DNA from 2 places in the Geobacter sp. DSM 9736 genome. Region 2 is predicted to be linked to the other one. Evidence: riboswitches for the same ligand, from Rfam matches in the RefSeq annotation. Region 2 holds a riboswitch; the other holds the start of a gene.
The links. Region 2 has a riboswitch for thiamine pyrophosphate ahead of thiS (sulfur carrier protein ThiS). Riboswitches for the same ligand answer to the same signal wherever they lie in the genome.
Positions count from the first base shown of each region.

Region 1: linked by a shared signal. The riboswitch ahead of thiD (bifunctional hydroxymethylpyrimidine kinase/phosphomethylpyrimidine kinase) and the one ahead of thiS (sulfur carrier protein ThiS) in region 2 are both predicted to bind thiamine pyrophosphate.

Region 1 is NZ_LT896716.1:2,277,192-2,286,604, forward strand. Features, by position in the region: gene CFB04_RS10330 (hypothetical protein) at 1-911, shown strand, start outside; gene CFB04_RS10335 (glycosyltransferase family 2 protein) at 921-1,862, shown strand; gene CFB04_RS10340 (GNAT family N-acetyltransferase) at 1,862-2,590, shown strand; gene CFB04_RS10345 (hypothetical protein) at 2,587-2,769, shown strand; gene CFB04_RS10350 (hypothetical protein) at 2,766-3,947, shown strand; gene rffA (dTDP-4-amino-4,6-dideoxygalactose transaminase) at 3,971-5,101, shown strand; TPP riboswitch at 5,224-5,327, shown strand; gene thiD (bifunctional hydroxymethylpyrimidine kinase/phosphomethylpyrimidine kinase) at 5,394-6,893, shown strand; gene thiC (phosphomethylpyrimidine synthase ThiC) at 6,890-8,194, shown strand; gene CFB04_RS10370 (chemotaxis response regulator protein-glutamate methylesterase) at 8,409-9,413, opposite strand, start outside.
Region 2 is NZ_LT896716.1:3,888,261-3,897,673, forward strand. Features, by position in the region: gene CFB04_RS17440 (DUF1003 domain-containing protein) at 1-365, shown strand, start outside; gene CFB04_RS17445 (TIGR01212 family radical SAM protein) at 375-1,304, opposite strand; gene thiE (thiamine phosphate synthase) at 1,319-1,960, opposite strand; gene CFB04_RS17455 (thiazole synthase) at 1,960-2,736, opposite strand; gene thiS (sulfur carrier protein ThiS) at 2,729-2,974, opposite strand; TPP riboswitch at 3,025-3,161, opposite strand; gene CFB04_RS17465 (menaquinol oxidoreductase) at 3,273-3,821, opposite strand; gene CFB04_RS17470 (HAMP domain-containing protein) at 3,865-4,704, opposite strand; gene CFB04_RS17475 (cytochrome c3 family protein) at 4,779-5,537, opposite strand; gene CFB04_RS17480 (polysulfide reductase) at 5,628-7,022, opposite strand; gene CFB04_RS17485 (4Fe-4S dicluster domain-containing protein) at 7,019-7,939, opposite strand; gene CFB04_RS17490 (cytochrome c3 family protein) at 7,996-8,517, opposite strand; gene CFB04_RS18160 (hypothetical protein) at 8,590-8,760, opposite strand; gene CFB04_RS17495 (hypothetical protein) at 8,807-9,052, opposite strand; gene CFB04_RS17500 (response regulator) at 9,108-9,413, opposite strand, start outside.

The DNA of each region.
Region 1 (9,413 bases), 1.6 Mb from region 2:
TGGGAAAGGCCTCCTCCTTCGAGAAATTCCCCTTGGTGCCGCTACTCGCGGCGCTCATCGCTCCCCTTCTCAACCCCAACGGCCTCAGAGCCTTCACTGAATTCTTCAACCTCTCCACAGCCTACAAGAGCCAGGTCACGGAATACGTCTCCCCCCTTGCCCTTGCCTGGCGCAGCCATCTGTTCGATTACTGGTTCTGGGCTCTCCTGCTTCTAGCTCTCGGCACCGTGATTCTCAACGTCAGGCGCATGGCACTTCCGCACCTCCTCGTCATCATCGCTCTGCTGGGGATCTCAATGAGCGGTGTGAGGTACATTCCATTCTTCGTCCTCGCAGCACCACTCCTCATCCCCTACCTCCCGGACTGGCAGCCGCAGAGGAGGCTTGCACTGATCCCGCTAGCCGTAGCAGCAATCTGGGCCGCGACCGCCGACTACCGGAATGTCTTCAAGTTTCGAGCAGAGCGATCCTTTCCGGCCCAGGCGGTGAAATTTCTCGAAGAGGCGAAGCCTGCAGGAAGAATCTTCAACTACATCGCCTGGGGCGGCTATCTCATGTGCCATTCCGGCTATCCTGTCTTTGTGGACGGGCGTGCATTGGCCGAGGAGTTCGTAACCCTTCACGATCGTGTCCTCTTCGGAGTCGGTTGGCAGAAGGTCCTGGATGACTACAACATCAACCTGATGCTGCTGCCGGGCACGCAGCCCATCGACGGCAGTGCTTATCCTCTGCTCCTGCAGTTGCTGGACGCACCGGAATGGGCATTGATCCATGCAGACGACACGGCCCTCGCCTTCGCCCGACAGGTCCCTGAGAACAAGGCAATCATCGACAGGTACGCTGTCAGCAAGGGGCGCATCTCCCAGCACATAAAGGACCGCTGGGGATGGCAGTTCACTTACGACCTCTGAGGACAAATCATGGATCGCCCGACAATTTCCGTTGTCATTCCCGTTTATAACAGTGCCGAGATTCTCCCTGCCCTCATTGAGCAGCTCCTGCCCGTGCTGCATGAATTGGCCGCTGCATCGGAAGTGATACTCGTAAACGATGGAAGTCGCGACGGCAGCTGGAGCGTGATAGGTGACCTCGCCGCGCGGCACCCTGATGTTCGCGGCATCGAGATGATGAGGAATTACGGGCAGCACAACGCTCTCCTGTGCGGAATCCGCGCGGCACGTTTCAGCCTCATCGTCACCATGGACGACGATCTGCAACACCCTCCGGAAGAAATTCCGAAACTCCTGACCAAGCTCTCCGAAGGGTATGACGTTGTCTATGGAACTCCCATCAAGGAAGAACACGGCCTCTGGCGCGACCTGGCGTCACGGATGACGAAACTCGCCCTGCAGAACTCCATGGGCGCGGAAACTGCGCGAAAGATCAGCGCCTTCAGAGTCTTCAGGACGGATCTCAGAAATGCCTTCGCCGACTACCGCAGCCCATTTGCCTCAATCGATGTCCTGCTCACCTGGGGAACAACCCGTTTCACGGCACTGCCGGTGCGTCACGAGCCACGTCGGGCCGGGGTGTCCAACTACACCTTCATGAAGCTCCTGACCCACGCTTTCAACATGATGACAGGCTTCAGCGTTCTGCCTCTGCAGGTTGCGAGCTTCCTCGGTTTCGCCTGCGCGTGTTTCGGTCTATTGATCCTCGTGTACGTCATAGGCCGCTATGTAATTCAGGGAGGTAGTGTCCCGGGATTTCCGTTCCTCGCGTCGATCATCGCAATCTTTTCCGGTGCACAGCTTCTAGCCCTGGGAGTCATCGGGGAATACCTGGCCCGCATGCACTTCCGCATGATGGAGCGGCCGACCTATGCAGTACGATCGACAACCTCCCCGGAGGAAAAAGTCTGATGGAGAGCAAGCACCACATCGAGTTTCTGCCCTGGGACTCCGGCTTCTTCGGTCGTCGGATCGCGCGGCTCGAAGGCGGGCGTCTCACCGAAAAACTGGCAGATGAGGCACTCGCTGAATGCAGAAAGGACGGGATAGAGTGCCTGTATTTCCTTGCAGACGCCGACGATGACGAGACGGTCCTGGCAGCAGAGAAACAGGAATTCCATCAGACCGACATCCGTGTCACCCTGGAACAGCACCTGTCGCATCTCCCGCAGAAACTGCAGGAGAAGGTGGCAGTCCGTTCCGCGGTGGAAGCAGACATTAAACCGCTGGCAGCGATTGCACGCATCAATCACCGTGACACCCGCTTCTACTATGACAAGCGCTTCCCCACCGAGCGATGCGACGACCTCTACGGCACCTGGATTGAAAACAGCTGCCGCGGCTATGCCGACGCGGTGCTTACAGCCGGGGAGGAAGGCACCCCCGCCGGTTACATTACATGCCACCTTAGAGAGGGAAAGACCGGACAGATCGGGCTTCTGGGAGTGGGTGCCGCTTTCCAGGGAAAGGGCTACGGCCCGGCTCTCGTACGGGGAGCGCTTCAGTGGTTTGCCGCACAAGGGATGGAGCGGGTAACGGTAGTGACCCAGGGACGAAACTGCAATGCACAACGTCTTTATCAGAAATGCGGCTTCACGACGTCGTTGCTCCAGTTGTGGTACCACAGGTGGCTATTATGATACAGGAGCGCTGCCAACGAACACTCAGAGAGTCGCTACGTTTCTCCCTCCGCTACAGTCTCGCCGCCGCCAGTCCCGTCATAGCAACAATTATCCTCGTGAACGGCCCGCTGGGCGTTCTCTCCCTCAGTCTCGACTGCAAAGCAACCAAGTTCCGGGCAAGCATGGGTGACCAGTGAACACTGCAATCTCTCGAAGGGAACTGACGACAGGCGCCCTGCTGGTTGCAACTGCCGCCGCAATTTTGTTTGCTCCGGTCCTGTCGCGAATGGTGGGGCACGCCTACGACTACATCGTACACACCGAGCTTGCGGCCGTGATGCTGACGAAGCGGGAAGTGATCACGCCACACTTCCTTTTCCAGGCACTGGCACTGGCCGTACATCTGGTTTTTCCCGCACCGCTCGACTGGACCGCCTTCTTTGTGGTGCTGGCCTCCACCTCCGCAACTGCAGCGATCATCTTCATCTCTCTGCGACATGAGGGAGCCGCTCCCGTCATGGCGGGGGTGATCAGTGCCACTCTTCTCCTCTCGGCACCCGTAACGCTGCTGGCCCTTCTCGATGGACATCTGTATTTAGGCTACATCGCGACCAACGTCTTTCACAACCCGACAATCCTCCTGCTCAAACCACTCGCGCTCCTATCATTCATGTTCATGACTCGCGCTTTTGATGGGGTCGAAAGGGCTAGGCTTTCATCAATTCTCCTCTGTGCCGGCATCACGGTTGCCTGCGTCCTCTCCAAACCGAGCTTCACTATCTGCATATTGCCTGCTGCGGTCCTGATGATGGGGCTCAGCCGGCTCAATAACCGAACCTTCGATTCGCGACTCATCTGGTTCGGGATTCTACTCCCTGCGGCAGTCCTGCTGATTGCCCAGTACTGGTTTACGTATAGCCAGGATCAGATTTCGGGCGTGTATGAAGGAAAGAGCACCATTGTTCTCGCCCCGTTTGCAGTCATGTCCGTCTACTCCTCATGGCTCCTGCCTAAGTTCATCCTCTCCCTGCTGTTCCCCCTGGCGGTGCTGCTTCTTCATCTCAAAGAAGCAGTCAGCGACAGACGGCTGCTCCTGGCGTGGCTCGCTTTCGCTTTCGGCGGCGGATTCACATATCTGCTTGCGGAATCGGGCCCCAGGATGTATCAAGGTAACTTTGTCTGGAGCGGTCAAATAACCCTGTTCGTGCTGTTCATCTGCTCGGCTCTCTTTCTGCTTCGGCACTACGGAGGAAGTGCCCGTGAACAGGAAAGGCGCTGGCGTCTACTGGTATGTCAGGCGCTTCTGCTCCTTCATGCAGCCAGCGGCATCATTTTCTATATCTCCGAGTACATCCAGACCGAGCGCTTCTGGTAGCACAAAAACAGGAACGGATCATCATGAATATCCCATTCAACAAACCGTACATGGTCGGCAGCGAACTCGGATACATAGCCGCCGCCATTTCCGACGGCCACGTTTCCGGGGACGGCGGGTACACGAAAAAGTGTCACTCACTTCTTGCCGAGGAACTCTCCGCCCCACGGGTACTTCTAACCACATCCTGCACGCATGCGCTGGAAATGGCGGCACTGCTCCTCGACATCCAGCCGGGGGACGAAGTGATCGTGCCATCCTTCACCTTCGTGTCCACCGTCAACGCCTTCGTCCTGCGAGGGGCACGCCCGGTATTCTGCGACATCCGCCCCGACACACTCAACATGGACGAAGCCAGGCTGGAAACGCTGATCACCGGACGGACACGGGCCATCGTGCCGGTTCATTACGCCGGAGTCGGCTGCGAAATGGATTCAATCCTCGCCATCGCCGAAAGTAAAGGCATTGCTGTAGTTGAAGACAATGCGCATGGTCTTTTTGGCCGCTACCGTGGTAAGCCCCTTGGGACCTTCGGCTGCCTTGCTACCCAAAGCTTCCATGAAACCAAGAACTTCCACTGCGGAGAAGGGGGCGCCCTCATCATCAACGATGAACGGTTCATCGAGCGAGCCGAGATAATCCGGGAGAAGGGTACCGACAGGAGCAGGTTCTTTCGCGGACTCGTAGACAAGTACACCTGGGTCGATATCGGATCCAGCTATCTCCCCTCGGACATTCTCGCTGCATTCCTGTATGCGCAACTGGAGGTCCGGGAGCGGATTCAGGGGATGCGCCGAAAGATCTGGGAGCGCTACTCGACCTGCCTCGAAGACTGGGCTTGCGCCCTCGGAATTCGCCTCCCCGTCGTCCCGACGCACTGCGACCAGCCGTATCACATGTTCTATCTCCTCATGCCGTCTCTGGCCGTCCGGCAGGCTCTCATGGCGCATCTGAAGGCACGGGGCATCCTCGCCGTGTTCCATTACCTCCCCCTTCACATCTCGGAAATGGGCCGCAGATCGGGCAGCGCAGCAGGCGATTGCCCGGTAACAGAGGATATAAGCGACCGCCTCCTCCGCCTTCCCTTTTATACCGGCATGAGCGAGCAGGAGCAGGAGTATGTGATCCGCTGCATACTCGACTTCAAAGGCTGACGCCGGGTAAGGAGAGTACGCTTCTCCCCTTGAACAGTGGCCTGCTCCCCCGAGAAAAAGCATGGATAAGCCGCAGCAATAACCCTTGACTCGTTGCGGCTTTTGCTTTAGCTTTATCACGTTTCGCCAGCTGGGGGAGTTCATTCGAACTGAGATGAGCCGGGTGCTCAAACCCTTTGAACCTGATCCGGTTAATGCCGGCGTAGGGAAGCGGCGCCTCTTCCAATCATCAACGATTGCGAAGCCGCGGCTCCATGTCGCGGCTTTTTGTTTTTCAGCGACAGGAATGGTCATGAACAAGCAGTCCAAGGACTTCCTTCGTCTCGTCATCGACCATGACGAGAGCACGCCCCGAATCGAAGGTCTTTATCTAGTGACGGACGAAGGGGAGCGGCTTGTGGAGAGGGTGCGCTCTGCGCTTTCGGGAGGCGTGGCTGTACTCCAGTACCGCTGCAAGAAGAATAGCCCCGAGGAGAAAGTGGCGCTGGGAAGGGAGCTGCGAGCACTCTGCGTCGATGCCGGCATACCGTTCATCGTGAATGACGACCCGCACCTCGCCCTGGAGCTCGACGCGGACGGTGTGCACCTGGGACAGGAGGATACCTCCCCCTTCGCCGCACGGCAGATCCTCGGGCCCAAGAAGATCGTAGGCGTTTCGACGCATACCGTGCGGGAAGCCCGGCAGGCGGAGGCGGACGGCGCAGATTATATCGGCTTCGGAGCGATGTATCCGACGGGAAGCAAGACAGTCACCCATCTACCGGGGCCTGCGGCCCTCCGTGAAGTGAAGGGCTCAGTCGGCATACCGGTGGTAGCCATAGGCGGCATCAAGCGGGACAACGCTCTTTCCGTTATGGACGGGGGCGCCGATGCGGTGGCTGTCATATCTTCGGTGCTGGGCGACCCGAATCCGGCCGTGGCGGCAGCTGAACTGGCACTTCTTTTCAACCGGCGACTCCCCCCGCCCCGCGGAACAGTCCTCACCGTCGCCGGCAGCGATTCCGGTGGAGGCGCGGGAATCCAGGCGGACCTGAAAACGGTGACTCTTCTCGGCGCGTACGGAGCGTCGGCCATTACCGCTCTCACTGCACAAAACACGCGGGGAGTTACCGGCATCTGCCCTGTTCCTCCTTCGTTCGTGGAAGAGCAGATAACAGCGGTTCTAAGCGACATCCCGGTTGACGTCGTAAAGACGGGAATGCTCCATTCGGCAGACATAGCTGCGACGGTCGCCGAAGTGCTTGAGCGCTTCGGCAAACGCATCCTGGTCATCGATCCGGTAATGCTGGCGAAGGGGGGTGCGCGGCTCGTCGACCGGCCTGCGGTAACTGCGATCCGGGAGCATCTCTTCCCCCTGACCTATCTCCTCACCCCGAACATACCGGAAGCAGAGCAGCTGACGGGGGTTACTATCCATGACGAAGCAGGAATGGAGGAAGCGGCACGCGCCCTACATGCCCAAGGGGTCCGGAACGTGCTCCTCAAGGGAGGGCACCTTACGGAGGGTGCCGCGGTGGACCTGCTTTTCGACGGCACCGGCTTCATGCGCTTCCCTACCCGGCGCATCATGACCAAAAACACCCACGGTACCGGCTGTACACTGGCATCGGCCATCGCCGCATTCCTTGCCCGGGGAGAACCGCTTCCCGCCGCGGTAGGACGCGCAAAGGAATTCATTACCACAGCCATCCGGCTGGCCCATCCGCTAGGCAGGGGTCACGGACCGGTCAATCATTACCTGGCGGCACAAGAACAGCTTGAACACGAAAAGAAGCTTGAGGAGCAACCATGACCCAGCTCGACCAGGCCCGCAAGGGCATCATAACCGAAGAGATGAAGGAAGCCGCCAGAAACGAAGCGGTAACTCCGGAAATGATCCGGGACGGCATCCTAGACGGCACCCGCATCATCTGCTGCAACGTAACCCACAAGAACGGACGCCCTCTAGCGGTGGGCAAGGGGCTGCGGACCAAGGTCAACGCCAACATCGGAACCTCGGCCGACGACCTCGACATCAGCAAGGAGCTTGAGAAGGCCCGGGTGGCGGTGGCGTGCGGTGCCGACGCGATCATGGACCTTTCCACGGGTGGCCCTGTGGATGAGATCCGTCGGGCCATCATCGCCGAGACCAACGCCTGCATCGGCTCCGTTCCTCTCTACCAGGCCGCCCTCGATGCGGTGCGGACCAGGAAAAAGGCTATCGTGGACATGACAGTGGACGACATGTTCGCAGGGATCGTCAAGCATGCGGAGGACGGGGTCGATTTCATCACCGTCCACTGCGGTGTGACGCGAAGCACCGTAGAGCGCATGAGGAACGAAGGACGGGTGATGGACGTCGTTTCGCGCGGCGGCGCTTTCACCATTGAATGGATGAGTTACAACAACAAGGAGAACCCGCTTTATGAGCACTTCGACAAGCTTCTGGAGATAACGCGGGAATATGACATGGTGCTGTCACTGGGTGACGGTTTCCGCCCCGGCTGCCTGGCCGACGCAACCGACCGCGCACAGATCCACGAGCTGATCATTCTTGGAGAATTGACGCAGAGAGCACGCGAAGCAGGAGTGCAGGTGATGATCGAAGGGCCCGGACACATGCCCCTCAATCAGATCGAGGCAAACATCCTGCTCCAGAAGCGTCTCTGCCACGGAGCCCCTTTCTATGTGCTGGGGCCGCTCGTCACCGACATCGCCCCCGGCTACGACCATATTACCTGCGCCATCGGAGGCGCCATCGCCGCCGCGGCTGGTGCCGACTTCCTCTGTTACGTCACGCCCAGCGAGCATCTGCGCCTTCCAACCGTCGAGGACGTCAGGGAAGGTGTCATCGCCTCCCGGATTGCCGCTCATGCTGCGGACATTTCAAAAGGGATCCCGGGAGCCATGGCTCGCGACATCCAGATGGCCCGCTGCCGGAAGAAGCTTGACTGGGAGGGGCAGTTCTCCCTGGCCCTGGACCCGGAGAAGGCACGGAGGCTCCGTTCCGAATCGGGTGTCGCCGATCACGGCGCCTGTACCATGTGCGGCGAATTCTGCGCTTACAAAGTAATGGACGATGCTATGGGGAAGGAAGCGGCGGCTGCCGGTTAATATTTCTACGCGCATCCCGAAAACAAAAAAAGCGGTGACGATTTCAAGTTCGTCACCGCTTTTCTTTACAACTTTCCGGTTAGCCCTGGGCCAATTGCGGAAAACTCAGGTTGTTCAAAAGCAGAAGACCGTCCCACCGGGATAAAGCCACATGGAGACCTAAGGCGCTACGCCGCACGCTGCTGCTTTCGGGGATGGTGGCGAGATGGCTTTCCTAGACCTTATCAAGAACCTTTCGCGCGATATCGTCAAGTGGAAGCACCACATCGACCCCGCCATGCTTGATAGCTTCGTTCGGCATCCCGAACACCGCACATGTAGCTTCGTCCTGAGCTACGTTGAATGCTCCCGCCTCCTTCATCTCCCGCATTCCCACCGCGCCGTCGTCACCCATTCCGGTCATTATGACTCCGATTGCATTGGCTCCGGCGTAACGGGCAGCCGATTTGAAGAGCACGTCCACCGACGGACGGTGGCGCGAAACGAGAGGTCCCGTCCTCACTTCCGCAAAATATCCCCCCACGCCGCGCTTGAGCAGCATGTGCTGGTTCCCCGGAGCAATAAGGGCGAGCCCTGGCTCTACCCTGTCGCTATTTTCTGCCTCCTTGACGTGCACGGCACATAGTCCGTCGAGCCGTTCTGCGAATCCGCGGGTGAAGTTTTCCGGCATGTGCTGCACCACTAGAATTCCCGGTGCATCGGGCGGCATCTGCCGAAGGAATACTTTAAGCGCATCGGTCCCTCCGGTGGACGCACCGACGACTATTACCTTCTCCCCCGGAGTGCTGCAAACAGGTAACTCCGGCCTTGCCCTTACGATCGGAGGCGATGGACGCTCTACATCCACCTGGCGGTGCGGCGGAGTGCAGCCGATCACCCTCAGCTTTGCCCGTGCCGCCGCTTTCACCGTGTCGCAGATCATAATCCTGCTTTCTTCGAAAAAGGTTCGGACACTGACCTGGGGCTTTGCGATTATATCTACAGCGCCGTATTCCAGAGCAAGCACGCTGTTGGTCGCCCGGGAAACCTGGCTTGAACAGATGACGACGGGAATCGGCTTCAGGGTCATGATCATATGGAGAAAGGTGAGTCCATCCATATGGGGCATTTCGATGTCCAGGGTGATGACATCAGGAGTCTGCTCCTTGATGCGGTCCGCCGCAGTCATGGCATCCCCGGCTGTGGCCACCACTTGGATTTCGGGATCCGATGCAAGAAT
Region 2 (9,413 bases):
TCGTAATTTTTGGCTTATGGATACTGATTAATGCAGGGTTTATACGGGTAATCCCCAGATTCGATCCATCACTAGTCATTCTTGCCATGGCGGCATCGGTGGAGGCCATTTTTCTGTCCACCTTCGTTCTCATCAGTCAGAACCGGATGCAGGCACTCGCGGATCGGCGAGCGGAGCTTGAGCTTCACATAAACCTTCTTGCCGAGCACGAGGTGACGCGTCTTATTACTCTTGTGACGGCAATTGCCGAGCGCATGGGAATAGAAGAGTCGTTAAATCCGGAGCTTGAAGAGCTCGCTCAGGATGTGGCTCCGGAGAAGGTTCTCGACAGGATGAGCGAGGTCGAAAAGGAACTCGTCGATTAAGTCCCCGGATTATACCTGGCATCCCTGCCACGTGCCACGGCGTTTGAGTTCATTAACCACCGAGTACCACATCTGGTTATTCTTCAAATCCCAGGTTGGCGCAACCCGTATTGAGAGTGGTGCTGACCCGTAAAGCCGCTGTATCGCTATGCGCGAAGGGATTCGCTCGAGGAAATCGCATGCGGCTGCCACGTATTCCGAATGGGCGAGTGGAATGAATTTTCCTTGGAAATAAAGATCTGCCAGGCGCGTTCCCCTAACTGCGTGCAACTGGTGAAGCTTGACGGAGTCGATGGGCAGCGAACGGATCAGTCCGGCGACCTGGAGGATGCTATCCCGTTTTTCTCCGGGAAATCCATGGATGAGATGGGTGCAGATGTCTATGCCTCTGCCGGATATGCGATCCACTGCTTCAAGGTATTCTGCAAGGTTGTGTCCGCGGTTGATGCTTTGCAGTACATGGTCATCCATTGACTGGAGCCCAAGTTCGACACAAACATAATGGGTCTTGGCGAATTCCTGAAGAAGGTCGATGGCTTCGTCTGAAAGCGAGTCGGGGCGGGTTCCAATCGAAATGCCGACCACTTCGGTATGTGCAAGGGCGCGGCCATAGAGCTCGCGAAGCAGTGCGACGGGAGCATAGGTATTGGTGTGCTTCTGAAAATAGATTATGAATTTTTCGCTGCCGAGCCTTTGCCGATGGTAAGCCATCCCTTCGGCCATCTGCACTTCTAGGGGAATCTCCGGTGTAGTTCTCCCGGGAGAGAACGATGCGTTGTCGCAGTAGATGCAACCTCCGGTGCCGCGACTGCCATCCCGGTTGGGGCAGGTGAAGCCGGCATCGACATTGACTTTGCTGATTCTGCACCGGAATTTCCTGCGCAGCCAGCTGCCGTACGAATTGAACCGCAGGTCGCGGTGTATGAGCGATAGATCCATGTAAGCGTGATCTTTTAAACGGCGCCGTTGAGACGGGCGATGAGGCTTTCAGCGGCTTGCTGCGGCCTGTCGGCGGCCAGAACCGCAGAAATGAGTGATATGCCGTGGGTTCCTGCGGCCATTACCTGATGTGCATTGTCGAGAGTCACCCCGCCCAGGCCAAAAACGGGTATAGTTAGCGATTCCGTTACCTGCTTAAGCTTGGAGAGGCCAAGAGGCTCTCCATACTGCGCTTTCGACGGGGTGTAGAAGACTGGGCCGTAGGTGATGAAATCTGCGCCCTTGTCCTGTGCGTTCATTGCACTTATCTGATTGTGGCAGGAGACACCGATCATCTTGTTTTTTCCAACCAGGTGGCGTGCCTTGTACAGCGGGATGCTATCGCCTCCGAGATGTATGCCGTCGGCATCAACGGCAAGCGCGATGTCGATGCGATCGTTTATAAAGAGAAGCGCTCCGTATTGAGCAGTCAGCTTTCGCATTTCGGTTGCCAGTTCAAAGAGCTCACGGCTTACGAGGTCCTTCTCTCGCAGCTGGACGGCCTTAATGCCACCGCTCAGTGCCTGCTCCACGCGGTCTAGCAGATTGCCCCTTGCCTGGTGCCGGTCGGTAATTAGATACAGTCTGAAATCGACCGGTAACCGTGGGCGGGGCATCAGACAAGGCCTTCAATGGGACTCGAGGCCGTCGCATACAGTTTTTTCGGAATACGCCCCGCGAGGTACGCAAGCCTTCCGGCCCGGACAGCGAGATTCATGGCGGTGGCCATGGAGACGGGGTCTTTGGCGCCTGCTATTCCCGTATTCATCAGGACCCCGTGGCATCCCAATTCCATGGCGATAGCGGCATCGGAGGCGGTGCCGACTCCCGCGTCCACTATCACGGGGACTTTCACGGTATCAAGAATGATGCGGATGTTGTACGGATTCCTGATACCGAGACCGCTCCCGATTGGAGCGCCAAGGGGCATTACTGCGGCACATCCTATATCCTCCAGCTTCTTGCATATTATCGGGTCGTCGCTGGTATAGGGGAGAACAGTGAAACCTTCCTTCACGAGGATCTTTGCAGCCTTTAGCAGTTCCTCATTGTCCGGAAAGAGCGTTTGTTCATCCCCGAGAACTTCGAGTTTCACGAATTCGGAAAGTCCGGCTTCCCTGGCGAGCCGGCAAGTGCGGATCGCATCTTCTGCGGTATAACAGCCGGCGGTGTTAGGAAGCAGTGTGTACTTGGATACATCGAGATGGTCCAGAAGGGACTCCTTGCTGCGGTCGGAAATGTTGACTCGGCGCACAGCAACCGTAATGACCTCAGCTCCTGATGCCTCAATTGCATCCACCATCTGCTTGAAGTCCGCGTATTTCCCGGTACCCACCATGAGCCGTGACGTGAACTCTCGGCCCCCGATTACAAGTTTATCTTCATTAGGCATCAGTAGCTCCTCTTGTTGTGTCTGCAGTGTTTATGCAAGATGCTCCGCCCCCTACGAAATGTACGATTTCAATGCGATCCCCGGATTTAAGACGCGTCTTTTCATATTCCATCTTGGGTAGGATTTCCAGGTTCAACTCAATTGCGATCCGGCGCGGATCTATGTCCAGCTCCTGCAGCAGTTCCAGTACCGTTGCCCCTTTCGTCTCCTGCAATTCGCCATTAACTGTAATCTGCATTACTGTTCCTTGTCGCCGAAAAAGAAATAGCCGCGGATGCGGCCATTATCGGTCTCAGCAAGCCGCTTCCCTACGCCGGCATTACCCGGATCAGGTACAAAGGGTTGTCCAGCGTTTCTGCAGACGGTTGCGTGATCAACCTGCAGAAACCATGGGACTCTCAGTCGAAACTCCCCCAGCGATTCTATTTAGTTGAGAATATGGGATTTTGCGGTGCTAAACTAGCAACAATGACAGCTGGCTGTCAAGCTCTTTTCCTCAGGACCGAGGCCGCGTGAGGGGGCGGATCCTACGGTGCTCATTCCTCTGCTTCATGCTTTTTTTTCAGCGTTCGGTGAAGTTCCTGGAGAGCTTCCTGCTCCTTTTTTATATCCTCGGTGCAGCGGGTCCAGCTGTGGTAACTTTCGAGGCTGAGAATGGTAAGGCCGGCTGCGAAAACTGCCCAGAAATTGGCTTCCATGGCGCCTGCAAAATGGTAGAAGAAAAAGAACCCGGCAAGATAGCCAACGTGGGCAATCCCGCTGCTGCTGGCAGAGCCGCTCGCCATTCGGGAGAGAATGAGAATAATTGCGGAAAAACTGTAGAGCATCAACGCGGCACTTATCATGTTTGAGGAAGGGGGGCGGCCAAGCAGCGCTCGGAACTGAGGCGAGAAAGAGGGTAGAAAATCGAAATCACGGACCGCTCCTATGCTCAGGGTGATGAAGAGCGCAAGCGAAAACAGGCCCCGGCTCGCTTTTGACTTAAGGCGGCGGATATTTTCAAGCGCTTCGACCTGCCTTTGTTGAAGTGCAGACAGGCCGTCGCTTCCTTTATCCCCCGAGGGGTGTGCGGTTTGGTTCTGCATCAGTCGGTGATTTCTCCGGCGGGGAAATGTAGATGATGTGGCTTCACCCGGATTTCTGCCTCACGCTGTTCCGGGCAAGTTCCAGCTCCTGTTCGGCCTTTTGCAGTCGCTGTGCAACAACGGCGACGTTGTCAGCGAGCGCTTTAAGTTCTCCGGTATGAGGGGGGGGCGCGGCATTTATATTACCATTCCTTACGGCCGCGGTGAATTCGATTATCTCCCGAAGCGGTACGAACACGTTGCGGCGAAGCAGAGCGCAGACTCCGCCGATCGTAAGTATCAGGACGAGGAAGCTGAAGATCATGAGCCTGCTGCGCATGAGAGAGAGTGCTTTCTGGAGCGGAGCGGATGAAACCCCCAGATCGAGTGTCCCGAGGACCTTCTGATTCGCGCTATGAAAATGGCAATCAGCGGTGAAGCAGACCGGTTCATTGTATACGGGAGCGGTAATGGCTATAACCTCGACCCCTTTTTCGTTCACGTACCGCCGCGCCTGCTGCATGACCCCCAGGCTGGCGGCTGGGACGGGGCCTGCGTGACAGCCGACGCATCCGGCTGCATTCTTGTCCACGAGCCTGTTGATCTCATTGTGGTCCTCGGAGAACATGACGAGGCCCTTTTTGTTGAAAATCCTGACATGCTCCATTCGCTCCTGCGCTCCCACGCTATCTATGATGTTGCGCAACGTTTCCCTGTCGGACTTGAGCATGGCGTAACGTGTGGATCTGATGATCGTGTCTGCCAGATCGGTTTCGTAGCTGACGGCGTCGTTGATCAGATCGTTCTTCATGTGGGAGTAGAGAAGTATGCTGCTCACGATCACGAAACCGGTTACGGCAACTACAACCGGCACGATGGCACGAGCGGTCAATGACTTGAACATACCATTCCTTTCAGGGGAGCGACAATTCCTGCGATGGGCAGGGGCACCGAAACTCGGTGCCCCTGCCAGTGGGGCTATTTGTGGTGGCAGGTATCACAATTGGCAGCGACGGTAAATGCGGTTTTGCCGTCATGGCATTTGCCGCAGGACTTCCCTTTCTCCATTTCCGTCATGGAGACAGGTTTGTTGCCGGTTGCAGGCTTGAAGACGCCATTGTGGCAGTCTCCGCATTTGTACATGCTGATATGGGTGTCGTGGCTGAACTTTACGTTGCTGATCTCTTTTACCTTGAAGGTGACGTCTCTCGTAGGGTGACAGGCCCCGCACTTGGCGACGCTGAAAGCAGTTTTCCCGTTATGGCAGGCTCCGCACGATTTTCCTTTTTCCATCTCGGCCATCGTGACCCGTTTGTTGGGTCCGGTTTCGTAGAGCTTCGTGTGGCAGGCGTCGCACTGCATTTCCTTGAGGTGCCTGTTGTGACTGAAAACCACAGGCCCTGTCTCGCGAATCTTGAAGGTTACGTCCTTCACCTTGTGGCATGCGGTGCAGTTGCTTAGGGGGAAGGCGGTCTTGCCATGGCACATGCCGCACGATTTCCCTTTTTCCATATCAGCCATGGAGTATCGGGTTTTCATCTTCATGTTGTCGTTATGGCATGATTTACAACTGACATTCGGCGATTTGGGAGATTTTTTCTTCAGATGCACCTTATGACTGAAGACGACCTTCCCTCCACCCTTGGTATCGTAGGTGACATCCTTCAGTTCCAGCGCTGCAGCATTGGAAGCACAGCAGACAAGTATTGCGGGAAGAAGCAGCCATCTGAATTTCATGTTTCTCTCCTTGCATAAAAATAGAATTGCCGGACCTTTTACAGCCCGGCAATTATAGAGCAATAAATTTCCATTTTCAATTAAATCCGATTAAGTAATTTCGTCCATGGACTTGTAGCTGTTCGAGGAAAGATTCTCATTCTGCATAGTGCTATACGTGGCGACGGAGGCAGGTCTATCCGACACCCGGTATCCCGTCTGCTTGTTCTCGGTTACCGGGACCGTTGCAAGTTCGTCAGCGGTCTTCCATGCGTAAAGGATCGGCAGGCGGTAAAGGATGAACCGGTACACTGTTATGTAGATGGCAAAAATCGTTATGCAAATGACAACTTCACGCCAATGCGGGATCTCTCTGTATGGGAGCTTCCAGTTGAAGGTGATGAGAGCGGTGTTTACCCGATTTAGAACTACGCCGAAGACTGTCAGGAATGCAGTGAATCGGACGAGTCCCACCTGCTTGTTTCTGATGGCGTGGGCGAAGAGGAAGAGCGGAAGAACTACGCCGATCCCCATTTCAAACATGAACCATTTACCCCACCCGGTGGTGAGATATTCCCACTTGTTGTCATGTGCGATTCCTATGAGCTTTATCGTCAGGTAGGTAGCGAGGCCCATGCTTGCGCCCTTTGCCAGAGCTATCTGAAGTTTTCCGAGAGTGTTCTTGAAAGTTTCGTCGCAGCGCCAGCCCATGAACTTGTTTGCGATGGTGCTGACTGCGATAACCATGCACAGACCACCTGGCAGCGATGATACGAAGAAGTGTAGCCACTGGAAGGATGCGGAGTACCAGAGTGGATGTACCTTGCCAGGAGCGTAAGTGAACAGCGCACCCAATGCCCCCTGGTGCAGGGTGGAGAGGATTATGCCGGCGACGGTAAGACCGAGGACGATCTTTTTCACCGCCCGCTTTCCTATCGGGAACCCAATCCACTCGAAGAAGGAAACGGAAACCTCCGCGATCTGGACAGAAAGGTACGTCGAGACGTGCCACGCGACCAGAAAAAGAACGGCTGCAGGCCCGAAGGACACTACCATCGGGTACGGTAGCCGCCACGGCTGCCCCAGATCCACCAGCAGGTACACGACTGCGAAGAAGTATCCGAGTAGGCCGTTGAGCAGTGCCAATCGCTCGATCGGCTCGAAATCGTGCCGCCCGAATACTTCAACTGTAGTCCCCAGTTGGAATCCGGAGGAGGAGAGCGGCACCATGGCGAACAGGCCGAATCCCAGGAAGAGTCCCCAGGGGTAGTCGTTGGAGCTGTGTGTTACCCATGACAGCCCGAAAATAAAGCGGCCGATAATTATCGGGATCCCGATAGCGAAGATCACGCCGAGTATCCAGTTGAAGGGATTGCGCAAGGCCTGGGTCAGGTACTGCCCCGGCGATAGACCGAGAAACAGTTTTTCCATGAGACTCCACTTCTGGCCTGAAGCCTTGTAGAGCGAATCTACCATTTCTATGCCGTGTGCTCTGTAGGTTTTCATTTGTGGGAGTCCTCCTGCGCTGATTTGGAATGATCATCGTGCTCATGCCCTTTGTTCTTAGTCGAGAGCAGGTGAAAGCCTGTGAAAAGGGCGGGCCAGATCGAGAGCACCATCGGGACGGTGCCGAGGAACTCCTTGACGTTGGAAATAATCGGTTCGTTGGCCATCGTGGTGTCAAATCCGACCTGATCGAAGGGGACACCTGACAGGTAGAGCCAGCCGGTTCCGCCAACCTCTTTTTCGCCGTACACGTGGTCTACGTACTTGTCGGGAGTTTCCCGTATCCGCTCATGAGCCCTCTTGATGAGGTCTTTGCGGTACCCGAATGTAAGAACCTCCTGGGGACAGATCTCTACACATGCTGGGGGTTTTCCGTATTTGACCCGTGTGTCGTAGCAGAATATGCACTTCTTCACCACCGGATTGAAGGCACTAGAGTAGCTGTAGCCCGGGGCGTTGAACGGGCATGCTATCATGCAGTTGCGGCAGCCTACGCAGATCTTGGGGTTGTAGATGACCGCGCCCTCTTTCGTCTTTGTATAGGCGTTGACAAAGCATGAAGTGAGGCATGCGGGTTCGTTGCAGTGGTTGCACTGGATCTTCCGGTAGACGGGTGCTCCATTGTTCTGTTGGTCGTATTTGTTTACGACGGTGTATGCATATTCATCCGGTCGGCGTTTTTCCTTGAATACGGATTGATCGGTGAAGGAGGTTTCCGGTTCCGGAAGCTTCTGCTCCTTGTTGCAGGCGGCTTCGCAGCTGCGGCAGCCGATGCAGCGCGTCAAGTCCACCAGAACTCCCATCGCCTCGGGATACCCCTCAAAGGAACCGCCACTCCAGGCTTTCTTAGACATGCCCACCGTGGACGCAGCAGCTCCGCATGCCAGACAGCCTTTCAGGAAATCTCTTCGTTTCATGGTTGTAGTCTCCTTCGGTTCGATTTCAAATCTTCAAGCATTTCAAATGCGAATCATCAGTGGCCGCCGTGTTTTCTTCCAGCGGTTGCCTTTGGAGCGAATGCCCCCGCTTTGTAAAGTTCGTCACCGGATTTGGTTCGAGGATGGCAGTCTTCACACCCTGTCGGACCACCCTTCTTGTCATGGCATCCGATGCAGTTTATGTGGTACGCACCCTTCAAGCCGGGCTTGTCGGTGTGGTACATCTGAGGATCACGGTCCCTGAGGCTGGCAGCGGCAAACGGTTCCCGGACATGACAGGATTTACATGCAACATTCTTGGTTTCACCACTGTTGCGGTGGCATCTGACGCAGTTGCGGTCCTCGAAAAGGGTTCCCGTCGTATGATGGTGACAATCGGCGCAGTCCTTAGTGAGGCTGATATGTTTCGCATGATCGAAGGGGACTCTCTCATAATATTGAACAAGGGAGTCTAGGTTTATCGTATCGGGCACGCTGGCACCCCGAGAGTCGAGTGGGACCAGGTACAGCATCAGTGCTGCAATTCCACCGATGAGCCAGTTCCTGACAGCATACATAGTTAGTTCTCCTTTATCGTTGGCATTACCATTCAATTGAAAGCCGGTGCCGAATCATCGGGTTAAAGCATGTCAATGGCTGGAATCATTGTTGTCCGATTTGTGGATGTAGCGGTAAAAAATCGGGAATCCGCAGAAAAAAGCGACGCAGATCAGGTACTCGACCCCTTTGATGTACTGGTAGAAATCTACAAGTGTGTACACCGATTTGATTTCGCCGATTGACTGAAAAAGTTCTGACATGATAGTTCTCCTCTCTTTTTTTATTTATGGTCTCTGAACGAGAGCTTTATTTTCCTGTTTCAGCCTTGGCTGCTTCACTTTTGCCTTCAGCGGTCACGACACTTTTGATCATTCCCCAAAGCGTGATGAGAGCGGGTATCAGCTGAGCAACTACCACCAGTGCGCAGAAGCCGAGGAAAACCAGAACGAGGATGCCGCTGTTGTAAACCTTGGTTGTTGATGCTGCAAATGCAGGGGTAATGGTCAGAAGCCAAAGCAGCAACGTGTTGAGAAGTAGCATAGTCCCTTTCATGACAGCCTCCTTTTGAATGTGATTTCCTCCTGCTTAATCTTACGCATCATTTTATTCAGCTAGCTCGCTGGCTCTTGAACGCACATTGCACGGCCTGCCGGATTTCTTCTCTGTCCTCCGGTTTGACTGGCTTGAGGGCGTGGTAGAAAATCCCTTCCTTGCGAAGTTTGCGGATCAGAGGTAGAGACATTTCGTTTGAAACCAGAATGATGGTCACGTCACGATTGCACTTTTTGAGTAGCGGTATGAGGTCCGTCGCCGTAATTTCATCGAACTCGCTGCTTATCAAAATCACCTGGGCCGTCTTTTTAAGGATTCCGTGGAGCGCGTTGGCTGCCGAGTTGGTTACAGTTACGTTGTA